DNA from 2 places in the Arthrobacter sp. BK1 genome. Region 2 is predicted to be linked to the other one. Evidence: predicted binding sites of a transcription regulator. Region 2 holds the regulator's gene; the other holds the start of a gene.
What was found. Region 2 encodes LexA, which represses DNA repair genes until DNA is damaged. Its sites were predicted from a motif close to TCGAACANNTGTTCGA; they were not measured.

Region 1 (5,923 bases), 2.1 Mb from region 2:
GGCAGCAGCGCGTGCGAGGCCTTGGTGAGGATCACCGGATCCGCTGTGGGCATCGGCAGCGGAATGCACACCGACGGATAAGAGGTGTCTTTGGGGTTGAAGTGTGAGGTTCCGGCGAATGCGGTGAGGACCTTGGCCTGCAGCCCGTGTTTGGCGAGCCGTGCCGAGGCCTGCTGCCCGTACACGCTCATGACCTGCCGGATCCCGGCTGACGTGGTGATGGGGGTGGCGAAGGAACGGGAAAAGATCAGCTGGTCGCGCCCGATCCGCACCTCCTCCATGGGGATGCAGGGCGTTCCCTGCAGTTCCAGGACGGTTCGCATCATGACCACGGAGAACCTATCCCGCATCATGACCGGATCGGCGCGGCAGAGGTCAAGGATCGAAAAGATGCCCAGGACGTTCAGCCGTTTGGTGAGGCGGGTGGCCACGCCCCAGATCTCAACCACGGACAGGCGCCGCATCAGGCCTTCCCGTTCGACGGCGGGCACCGAGTCCCAGTGGCAGACCCCGCCGAAGGCACGGTTGTTCTTCGCCCACTGGTTGGCCAGCTTCGCGAGGGTTTTCGTCGTCGCGATCCCCACGCAGACCGGCACGCCCACGTTCCGGCGGACGGCGGTTTTCATTGCCCTGCCGAGGGCCAGCAGTTCGGCAGGGGTGCCTTTGACGCCGAGGAACGCCTCGTCGATGCTGTACACCTCCAGCCATGCAGAGTAGCGTCCCAGCAGTTCCATGACCCGGGCGCTGATGTCGCCGTAGAGCTCGTAGTTGCTGGAGAGGGCAACCAGCCCCCATTCCCTGGCCCTCGGGGCGAGTTTGAACCACGGTTCACCCACGCTGATGCCGAGGGCTTTTGCCTCGGGGGAGCGGGTGACCGCGCAGCCGTCGTTGTTGGACAGCACCACCACGGGCTTGCCTTCCAGCGACGGATCGAAGGCGCGCTCGGCCGAGGCGTAGAAGCAGTTCACGTCCACGTGGGCGATCTGCGGCATCCGCCGCATCATGGCCGGTTTACTCATTGCACCACCCGTGCGCGGGGCGCGGATTGTGGCCGCCGTGCCAGCCGCAGCTCTCGGTAGAGTTTCGGCTATGGATAACCCGGTGAAGGTGCGCCGCGCCCGCGTTGAGGATGCTGCCGAGATGGCGCGCGTGAATGTGTTGTCGTGGCGTGAGACGTACCGCGGCGTGATGGCGGACAGCGTCCTGGACGATCCGGGATTGCCCGCCGCCCGGGAACGGTTCTGGACGGTAGCGCTCAGCGATGAGCGCTACCGCGCCAACCGCGTCGCAGTGGCCGAGCGCGACGGCGAGGTGATTGGGATCGCGATGGCGGGCCCCCCGCAGAGCCCCGGCTTGCAGTGGGGCACCCACCTGTATGTGCTGTACGTTGTTGCTGCTGCGCACGGGACCGGCGCCGGCGCCGCCCTCCTGGATGCCGTCGTCGGCCCTTACGATTCGGCAGCGCTCTGGGTGGCCGATCCGAATCCCCGGGCGCAGGCCTTCTACCGCAAACACGGGTTCGTGGCCGACGGGACCGTGAATGTGGAGGACGGCGTGCGCGAGCTCCGCATGGTCCGCCTTTCCGGTGCGGACCTTTCTTCCCAACCGCCTAAACATGGTGAAGGCACCGCGTAGCGACACCCCAGATGACCAGGTCCGCCAGGGCCGGGACGCGGATGTCCGGGTAGGCGGGGTTCTCGGCCTGAAGCACGACGCCGGTGCCCGTGATCCGCAGCCGCTTCACCGTGAGTTCCCCATCCAGGACCGCGACGACGACACAGCCGTCGCGCGGTTCGAGGGCGCGGTTGACGATCAGTTCGTCGCCGTCGCTGATGCCGGCACCCTCCATGGAGTCCCCGGACACCCGCACCACATACGTGCTGGTGATGTCCTTGATCAGGTGCTGGTTCAGGTCGATCCGGCCGTCAAAATAGTCCTGCGCCGGCGAGGGAAACCCCGCCGCGACGGGCACAGGGGAGATCAGCACCGACAACAAGGAAATGCCCGCATCTAGCACACGGGGACCCACGATTACGCCCACAACACACCTTTATTCGAATATATGTTCGATTCATTCAGTGTAGCGCCAGGGGCCGACAAAGAGCAGAAGTGGGCATTCGCATTAGATGCAGGATGTGCTGACTGTGGCCTATTTGACGAGCCGGAGGCGGTGTTTGAGGGGTTAGGTGGCCGTGGGCAGGGCACCAGGACCAGAATGGTCCCTTCAATCGTTCTTGTTCTTGCCCTTGCCCTCGTTGCCTTTTCCCTGCTGCGGCTCAGGGGCGGGCAGCGGCGCAGGGGCTACCTGGGCTGGTGCGGTGCCTTCCTGTGTCAGTGCAGCCTTCGTCGCGGATTCGGCGTCAGCTTTGGCTTTCTCGACCTCGGCTGCTTCCGCGGCGGCGGCAGCAGCCGCCTTCTCAGCAGCCATTGCAGCCTCAGCGGCGGCGTCAACAAGGCCAGCGAGATCGGCCTGCAGTGCGGCCGCGTTGGTCATGATACTTCGGCGCCGGTCCTCGGATATACGGCCGCTGCGGGCCGCAAATTCAACTTCTGCTTGCAGGTTGTTTAGACGTGTGAGCGCGGTGGCGTGGTCATTCACGGCCGCAGCCTGGGTCACGCCGAGCACAAGTTCCTGGAGACGGTGGGCGGTGTCGCGCTGCAGCCCGGAATCGGAGATACCGCAGCCGACGAGTCCGCACACAAGCAAAAGGGCTGCGGCGAAACGGGCTCCGTGTGCTCGGCAGCGCTGACCTCGGGAGTGACGGCCCGTCATGGTTGCACGCTCTTTTGAAGTTCCTGGAGGTGGTCTCCCAGTGTGCCAGTGACCACAGGGTAGGTCGCGACGCCGGAAGGGGACGGAGGGGCCTGGCTTGCGGTAAGTGCGACTACTCCTCCTGCCAGTCCAAGAAGGACCAGGATGGCCATGGGGAGTGCCAGCTTTTGTCCCTTCCGGGAGGGGCGGCGTGTTTCTCGAGGAGTGCCCGGTTTGGGTACGTCGGCTCTTGTCAACGACTGGGTGGCCTCGGAGGAAGCATTGGACTTGGAGCGTCCTTTGGTTGGGCTGGCTGACCAGTTGGGGGAGGGCGGTCCTGCAGTGATAGATGGCGCCCTGAACGGCCTGGCTGGCAGTACGCGGATGGTTTCGCGTGCAAGTTCACCGGGGGTGGATGTCGGGGAGACAAGGGCCTGCCGCAGGGCCGCCTCGATGTCGGCGGATTTGGGGCGTTCAAGCGGATCCATAGCGGTCATCGAGCGGATCAGGTCGGCCCACCCGGCTGGAAGGTCCTGGGGAATGGTCGGTGCACGGTAAAGTCTGGCCACGGCGGATTCCACAGCGCTGCCGGGGTACTCCGTTGCCTGTTTGATGCATTCAAGCAGGACCAGGCCGAGCGAATAGATATCTGTGGCGGGACTCAGCGGGGAGCCCAGGGCCTGTTCGGGGCTGAGATACGCCGCAGTGCCGACCATTGCTCCGGTGACCGTGAGGCGTGTTGAATCGGCGATTCGTGCGATGCCGAAATCGGTGACTTTCGCCCGCACCGGTTCCCCGGGGCGGGTCTGCACCAAGAGGATGTTGCCGGGCTTGATATCACGGTGAATGATCCCGAGACCGTGGACGTAGGAGAGCCCGTCAGCGATCCCGGCTCCGATGACGGCGAGTTCGTCCAATGGGACTGCGCTGTGTCGGATCCGGCTGCGCAGATCCTGTCCCTCAATGAGTTCCATCGTCAGGAACGGCCGGGGCTCATCCGGGATGCGGATGTCGATGCCGGTATCGAACAACGTGACAAGACTGGGATGGTTCAGGGTTGCCAGCAGCATGATCTCAGCTTCCTGGCGTTTGAGTTCGTCCGCGTCATGGGGCTGGGGCGCGAAGAGCTTCAGCGCTACGTCCCGACCCAGGTTTTCATCCTTGGCCCGGTAGACGGAGGACATCCCACCGCGGCCAATCACCTCGCCCAGCCGGTATCGTTCGCCGAGCACTTCACTGCTGATGGAGCTCGACGATTCCGCCACTACGCGTTCCTTCCGATGCATTTGCGGCACACTGTATATCTCAGATCATAAGCCCCCTTACTATATGCGAGTCTCGGGACGCCATTCGTCACCCACAAGGAAGGCGACAGGAAAGGAGTCAGCGAAGGGCCCGCGCGGAGACCTGGAGCCGCATGTCCTGAGAAGGAGCCATAGTGGCAAAAGACTCTGGAAAGTGGGGCCCGTCCGGCGTAACCTCCGGGAATGCCGGCATGCCCGGAAACAAGGATCGATGAACGGCTGGCCAGGTGGGGGTGGCGCGGATGTCAACGGTGACTCCGGAGCAAGGTAACGGCGGCAGGCAGCGGAAGGGTTCCCCGAAGTTCCGGCAGGCCCTGGCGATCACAGGAATCATCGCGGCCGTCGTTGGCGGAGCCGCGGTCTTCAACAGCCTGTCCGCAAGCTCGCAAGGGCACAACCAACAGCAGGGCCAGGCCGGAAAACCCGTCCCCACCGGTCCGGTGTGCGAGGTGGCAGACCGTGCGTCATTGGTGCCGGCAAACGGGCAGTTGTTTGGTGTGGACCTGGACTGGCATGCCAAGGCCCTGGCCCAATATTCGTTCGAGCTTGGGCATAAACCAGCGGTAACCGTTCTTTCCTCCGAATTTCCCTATGACACGGAGGACAAGGCCGTCCTCCAGCGCGATGTTGTGCAGATCCGCGCCCACGGCCACATGATGCTGCTGACGCTGGAGCCCTTGAACGGGCTCTCAGAGGTCACTCCCGACTCCGCGAAGGCCCTGGCGGCAGACCTCGCAGAGTTCAATAACGACGGCGTCCCTGTCATCGTGCGTTTTGGCCAGGAAATGAATGGCTCCTGGTATCCGTGGTCCCAGCAGCCGGCCCAATACACCGCAGCTTTCCGGACCCTGGCAGACGCCGTCCACACGGGTGCGCCGGGTTCGGCGATAATGTGGGCACCCAGCTATGGCGGCGGGTACCCGTACGCCGGCGGGCAGTTCGAAGCCAAAGCCGGGACCCCGGAGTTCGCCGCGCTGGATACCGACGCGGACGGCGCCCTGACCACCAGCGACGACCCCTACGCCCCTTACTACCCGGGGGACGACGCCGTGGACTGGGTGGGCATGTCCGTATACCACTGGGGTGCCGTCTACCCCTGGGGCGAAAACGAACTCCCGGAGGCCAACAAGTTCGCGGATCAGCTCACCGGAAACTACGTGGGCGACAGCCCTGAAGACGCCCTTCTTCCGGACTTCTACCAGGTCTACGGGGTGGCCCACGGCAAGCCCGTCGCCATCACGGAGACCGCCGCACTCTTTGTCCCGGGCGCCGGGGGAGCGGACGAACTTGCCATCAAGCAGGCCTGGTGGGGCCAGGTCTTCGGCCAGGCAACGGCTGCACGTTTCCCTCAGCTGAAGATGCTGACCTGGTTCGAATGGGACAGGGAAGAGCCCGATGTCACCGGCAGGGTGGACTGGACCGTCACCAACGCCCCTGCCATCCGTGACGCGTTCAAGGCCGCCCTGCCGGGCTGGCTGCAGTTCGGTCCGGCCGGGTCCTGCCGACCACGCGGCTGACGCTTGTTAGGTGTCAGCCGATGAACCGGCCCGCAATCCTCTACGCGGGCTCCACCCAGTAGCGGCGTTTGCCACCGCGGGTGTCCTCGTAGACGCCGCCGTTCCTTTCGATGGTCGCACGGGAACCGGCGTTGTCCTCGTCGCACGTGATGAGTACCCGGGAGATCCCCAGGTCCCGGGCTACCGGGAGGGCTGCGGCCAGCGCGGCCGACGCGTGGCCGCGGCGCCTCGCGGAAGGCCTCACGCTGTAGCCGATGTGCCCGCCCTGGTTGAGGAGGTGTTCGTTCAGCCCGTGCCGGATGGCCATCGAACCAAGGAATGTGCCGTCTTCCACCATCCAGAGGTAGGTG
Region 2 (5,923 bases):
GATGTATCCGGTGTCGGTGCCGCTGGCGAGGAGGGGGTACATGGAATACGTGGGCGGGAATCCCAGGGCCGTGCGGCCCGGACCGCCGAAAGCCTGGAGGATCTGCTGGAGGACCTCATTGGAACCGTTGGCAGCCCAGATGTTGGTGGCGTCCAGGCCATGGCCGAGGTACTCGGCCAGTGCTTCGCGGAGTTCGGTGAACTCCCGGTCCGGGTAGCGGTTGAGTCCTGCCGCAGCCTCTGTCACCGCTGCGCTGATGGCGGCCCGTACGTCGGCCGGCACACCATGGGTGTTCTCGTTGACGTTCAGCAGGATGGGAACATCGAGTTGCGGGGCACCGTACGGTGTCAGTCCGCGGAGATTGGTCCGGAGGGGAAGTCGATTCAGACGCGCTAGCTGGTCATTCACCTGAACAGTTTAGTTCCGGCGGTGACCGCCGAAAAATGTGACGGACCGGCGGGGGCCGGTCCAAGGCAAACCGGGCCGCGCCGAGGCCTACTTGGTGGGAACGAACAGTTGCTGCCCGGGCACAACTCCGCCTGCAGAGAGGTTGTTCAGCTGGACTATATCCGCGATGACATCGCGGGGATCGCGTTCGGGCGCCGCCGAACCGGCAATGGCCCACAGAGACTGGCCCGACTGAACCGTGACGGAGACCGTCGGAGTGAGCGTGAGGTCTGCAGCGGAATCGGCCGCCTTGGCGGGGGCATTCAGGAAACCTGCCAGGGAAAGCAGGATGGCGGCCAGGATGACCAGCGGGATGCCAAAGAGGACGATCCGGCCGCGGCGGGTCAGGCGGAGCGGCGGCAATGACTTGCTGCTCTCCTGCCCGGCAGTGATGTGCTGGACCGAAACGAACTGCGGACGGGAGTCGTGTGAAGCAGATGTAGCTGACATGAAATGAGCCCTCCTGGACCATACTGTGCTGCCCGGTGTGTTCTGCGCTTCCGCCTGCGGTGTCCGGCTTGAGCCGAATGGACCCGGTTTCGAATCCCGCATCAGCGAATAGAACACATGTTCGAACTTTGCCTTCTTAGTTTTAGCACTTATCAACGAACATTGTCGAGACTCGCTAGAACAAATGTTTGAAAAAGCCCTGTGGCTGGCCTACGTTTGGATCAAAGAACAACCACCTCAGTAGTTGATCAGGAGGGTCTGACAATTACTCCGGACAAGCACCCGGGCAACCGAAAGGCAATGGCGAACATGGCAGCACCAGCCGCCGAGGGCAAGGCGAACCCGCAGGGCCGCCAGCCCCAACGGACCCCGAAAGGGCTCACCGCGCGCCAGAAGAAGATCCTCGAAACCATCCAGCGTTCCGTCAACGACAACGGCTATCCCCCATCCATGCGGGAAATCGGCGACACCGTAGGACTGGCTAGTCTCTCGAGCGTCACGCACCAGCTCTCACAGCTGGAGAAGCTGGGGTATCTTCGCCGGGACCCGAAGCGTCCGCGCGCCATGGAAGTTCTGATGCCCCTCACCCTGGACGGCGGGTCCACCAAGCCCAGCGGCTCAGGAAAGCCCGCGGTAATGCACGGAATCGGGGGAACCGTCACGGAACTTCCCACCGCGATGGACACGGCAATGGTGCCGCTGGTGGGCCGGATTGCAGCCGGCGGACCGATCCTTGCCGATCAGGTGGTGGAAGATGTTATGCCCCTGCCACGCCAGCTCGTGGGGCAGGGTGAACTGTTTATGCTGCGCGTGGCCGGCGACTCCATGGTGGACGCCGCCATCTGCGACGGCGACTGGGTGGTTGTCCGCAGGCAGGCCGACGCCGTCAATGGCGATATTGTGGCCGCACTCCTGGATGACGAAGCCACCGTGAAGACTTTCCGGCAGCGGGACGGCCACACCTGGCTTCTGCCCCAGAACACCCAGTACGAGCCCATCCTTGGGGACCACGCCACCATTATGGGCAAGGTCGTCTCGGTCCTGCGCTCACTCTAAAACCGTTCGGGTAAAAGCAACGCGGGGTCATTTAACGTCCCTCGGAAGGACTCCGAGGGACGTTAAATGACCCCGCGTTGTTGGTGGTCAGGAAAGGCACGCTCGCTCCCCCGGACCGGATCCGGTCCGGATCCTGCGGATCAAGAGCCGTCTTTCGCCAGCCTTTCCAGGGCCGCGAATGCGGTTTTGCGGTCTGTGGTGGGCCAGAACGGCGGAAGTGCGGCGCGAAGGAATCCGGCGTACCGCTCAGTGGCAAGCCGCGAATCCAGGACCGCCACCACACCTTTGTCGCCGGTTGAACGGATCAGCCGGCCCGCCCCCTGTGCCAGCCGGATGGCCGCATGGGTGGCCGAAACCGCCATGAACCCGTTACCGCCGGCCTGTGCCACGGCACGGGAGCGTGCTGTCATCAGGGGATCGTCCGGCCTTGGGAACGGAATGCGGTCAATCACCACCAGGCGGCACGATCCGCCCGGAACGTCGACGCCCTGCCACAGGGACATGGTCCCGAAGAGGCAGGTGTCAGGCTCATCAGCGAACTGCTTTACCAGGGCCGTCATGGTGGAGTCGCCCTGGCAGAGGATGCTGAGCCCCAGCCGTGGACGCATCGCCTCGGCTGCTTCCTCGGCGGCACGGCGGGATGAAAACAGGCACAGTGCACCGCCCCCTGACGCACGGATCAGCGCTTCGAGTTCGTCGAGGGCTTCCGGTGAGGCCCCCCGACCGGGTTTGGGCAGGTGCCCGGCTACATACAGGATTCCCTGCTTGGGGTAGTCAAAGGGCGAACCGACATCGATGCCGGTCCAGCTTGGCGCCCCCTCCCCTACCAGCCCGAGCCCGCCGGCGGCCGGTTCGAAGGCCGATCCGATAGCCAGGGTGGCCGAGGTCAGCACCACGGTGTGGCCGGCGAAGAGCCCTTCGCGGAGCTTCCCGGCGACGCTGAGGGGCGCAATGTTGATCAGTACCGGCGCGGTGTCATCCGGCTGCCCGTAGCCCTGCTGTGGATCGAAAGTGCTGGCGCGCGAGAACCAGACCACTTCGCGGTTTTCCTTGGCGACAATCAGCCGTTCGCAGAGTTCAAGGATGAGCATCAGCCGCGAACGGGCAAGCTGCCGCCCGCCGTCGGCCGTTTGCCCACCCTCACCCTTGGAATCGGAAAGCGCGGCCCGGCACGCTTCGCGCAACTGGTCCACGCAGTCCAGCTGTTCGTCGTTGAGGCTGTTCGGGAGCAGCCCGTTGGGCACCCCGGCCAGGGCAAGTTCGAGGTTGGCGGCGGCCGCGTTGAGGGCGTCCACCGTGATGGCCGTGTGCTTACGTGCCCCTGAAGCGGCAGCGTGAACCATCGCCACGGAGAGCTGCCCGGAGACCGCGCCGGTGACCCGGTCCTGGAGTTCGTGGGCCTCGTCCACCACCACGACGTCGTATTCGGGAAGCACGGCAAGGCCTTCAAAGGCGCTGACGGCGAGCATGGCATGGTTGGTGACCACGACGTCGGCTTCGGCAGCGTCGTGGCGTGCCAGTTCGCTGAAGCATTCCTCCGCCATCGGGCACTTCTGCGCGCCGAGACACTCCATCGAGGTCACGGAGACCTGCCGCCACGCACGGTCCGTGACGCCGGGAAGCAGTTCGTCGCGGTCCCCGGTACTTGTCTTTTCGGCCCACTCGCGAAGGCGGACCACTTCCTTCCCCAACTGGGACGACGGCCCGCCCAGCGCGGCGGCGAAATGCGGGACGCTGGTGTCCTCGCCCAGGGAGAAAAGCTGGCCCTCGGCGGGTTCCTCGGAGGGGAACCCGCCTTCGAGCTTATGCCTGCACACGTAGTTGGAACGGCCCTTGACCAGCGCAACCTTGACCGGGCGCTCCAGGGCCGGAGTGATGCTTTTGAGCAGCCGGGGAAGGTCGCGGCCCACAATCTGGGTCTGCAGGGCAAGGGTGGCGGTGGAAACGAGCGTGGGCTTGTGGCTGACCAGCGAGTGCGCAATCAGCGGGATGAGGTAAGCCAGCGACTTCCCGGTGCCCGTTCCTGCCTGGACGAGAAGGTGGTCGCCGGTTTCAATGGCCTTCGCCACCTGCCGGGCCATCTCGTGCTGCCCGCTTCTGCTTTGACCGCCCATGCCGGCGACGGCGCGGTCGAGCAGTTCGATGACAAACTGCTCGCCGGCCGTGCCCTTGATTTCCCCCGCGACAACCTCAGTCATGGTTGATGAAGGATTCCAGTTCAGCCGCCAGGCCCTCACGGACCATCACCACTGCACGCGTACCGTCCTCGCCGTGATCCAGGGTCAGGATTTCAGCATCCGTCTCGTGCAGTTTGCTGATCAGATCACCCCGGTTGTACGGGATGAGGAGCTCAAGCTTGACGCTGGGCCGCGGAATGCTGTCACTGATGGCCCGCAGCAGCTCTGCGATTCCCTGGCCGGTGCGGGCGGAGACCACCACATGGCGGGGTTCGCGCTGCTTCAGGCGTTCCACCACAAACGGATCCGCGGCGTCGGCTTTGTTCAGCACAATGATCTCGGGCACCTTGCGGGCGTCCACTTCACTGAAGACCTTGCGGACAGCCGCAATCTGGCCTTCCGGATCCGGGTGGGAAACGTCCACGACGTGCAGGATGAGATCGGCGTCAGCCACTTCCTCCAGGGTTGACCGGAACGCCTCCACCAACTGGGTGGGCAGGGAACGGACGAATCCAACGGTGTCAGCCAGGGTGTAGCCCAGGCCGTCCGAGGTCTCAGCCTTGCGCACCGTCGGATCCAGCGTGGCGAAGAGCGCGTTCTCCACCAGCACGCCGGCGTCAGTCAGCCTGTTCAGCAGCGATGACTTTCCGGCGTTGGTGTACCCGGCGATGGCAACCGAAGGCACGGAATTACGACGGCGGTTGGCCCGCTTTGTTTCGCGGGCCGGCTTCATCGCGGCGATCTCGCGCCGGAGCTTGGCCATCCGTGTGCGGATGCGCCGGCGGTCCAGCTCAATCTTCGTTTCACCGGGGCCGCGCGAACCCATACCAGCGCCGGCCCCGCCCACCTGGCCACCGGCCTGGCGGGACATCGATTCGCCCCAGCCGCGCAGGCGCGGAAGGAGGTATTCGAGCTGGGCCAGTTCCACCTGGGCCTTGCCCTCGCGGCTCTTGGCGTGCTGGGCGAAGATGTCCAGGATCAAGGCCGTACGGTCAATGACCTTGACCTTGACGATGTCCTCGAGGCCACGCCGTTGGGAAGGTGCCAGTTCGGCATCCACCACCACCGTATCGGCTCCGGTGGCCATCACGATTTCCTTGAGTTCAAGCGCTTTGCCCGAACCCAGGAAGGTGCCCGGGTCCGGCTTGGCCCGGCGCTGGACCAGACCGTCCAGAACCTCGGAACCGGCCGTCTCGGCAAGGGCAGCGAGCTCACGCAGTGAGTTCTCTGCGTCCGCCAAGGTGCCCTCGGACCACAAGCCGGCAAGGACCACACGCTCGAGCCGCAGCTGCCGGTATTCGACTTCGGTGACGTCTTCAAGCTCGGTGGACAGGCCTGCCACGCGCCGCAATGCCCGGCGTTCCTCGAGGTCCTGTTGGTCGCCGTCGTACGTTGTGTGCTCGTCATCCAGGCGGGAGATGGCCTGGGCCCTGCCGAACACGGCCTTGTCGCCGTCAGTGGCGGCATTCCTGGCCGGGACGTCCTTGGCAAGTATCCGGTCGATCACAGCTTGGATTTCCTCGGGACTCATGTCCTGGGCTGCTGGATCGGAACCGGTATTGGGCTGGCTGGTCATGGTCTCCTTTGAAGATTCGGCATTTTCAGAATAGTGCTGATTGTTGTTCAGTGGTGAAGTATTCGCGCTGGGCTGACGGCTTGCGGTCATCCGGGCCTCCTGGGCTGCCGCGCGGGCCGGTCGATCCGATGCCGCGCGCAAAGTGAATTCGCATCCTGGGGATGCCTTAAGTGTCGAAAGGGGGCGCAGGCAGCAGGGTTAAGTGAGCGGCGGCGAA

Region 1: a site for LexA is predicted at 2,055-2,070, ahead of AC1MCA_RS14590 (LexA family protein). Genes of this name have one in related genera too.

What each region holds. Positions count from the first base shown of each region.
Region 1 is NZ_CM155263.1:3,202,363-3,208,285, forward strand. It holds gene AC1MCA_RS14580 (Y-family DNA polymerase) at 1-1,019, opposite strand, end outside; gene AC1MCA_RS14585 (N-acetyltransferase family protein) at 1,090-1,635, shown strand; gene AC1MCA_RS14590 (LexA family protein) at 1,610-2,041, opposite strand; gene AC1MCA_RS14595 (hypothetical protein) at 2,225-2,701, opposite strand; gene AC1MCA_RS14600 (protein kinase domain-containing protein) at 2,770-4,038, opposite strand; gene AC1MCA_RS14605 (glycoside hydrolase family 26 protein) at 4,299-5,573, shown strand; gene AC1MCA_RS14610 (GNAT family N-acetyltransferase) at 5,614-5,923, opposite strand, start outside.
Region 2 is NZ_CM155263.1:657,020-662,942, forward strand. It holds gene AC1MCA_RS02920 (histidinol-phosphate transaminase) at 1-408, opposite strand, end outside; gene AC1MCA_RS02925 (LysM peptidoglycan-binding domain-containing protein) at 496-897, opposite strand; gene lexA (transcriptional repressor LexA) at 1,207-1,953, shown strand; gene AC1MCA_RS02935 (ATP-dependent DNA helicase) at 2,094-4,151, opposite strand; gene hflX (GTPase HflX) at 4,144-5,706, opposite strand.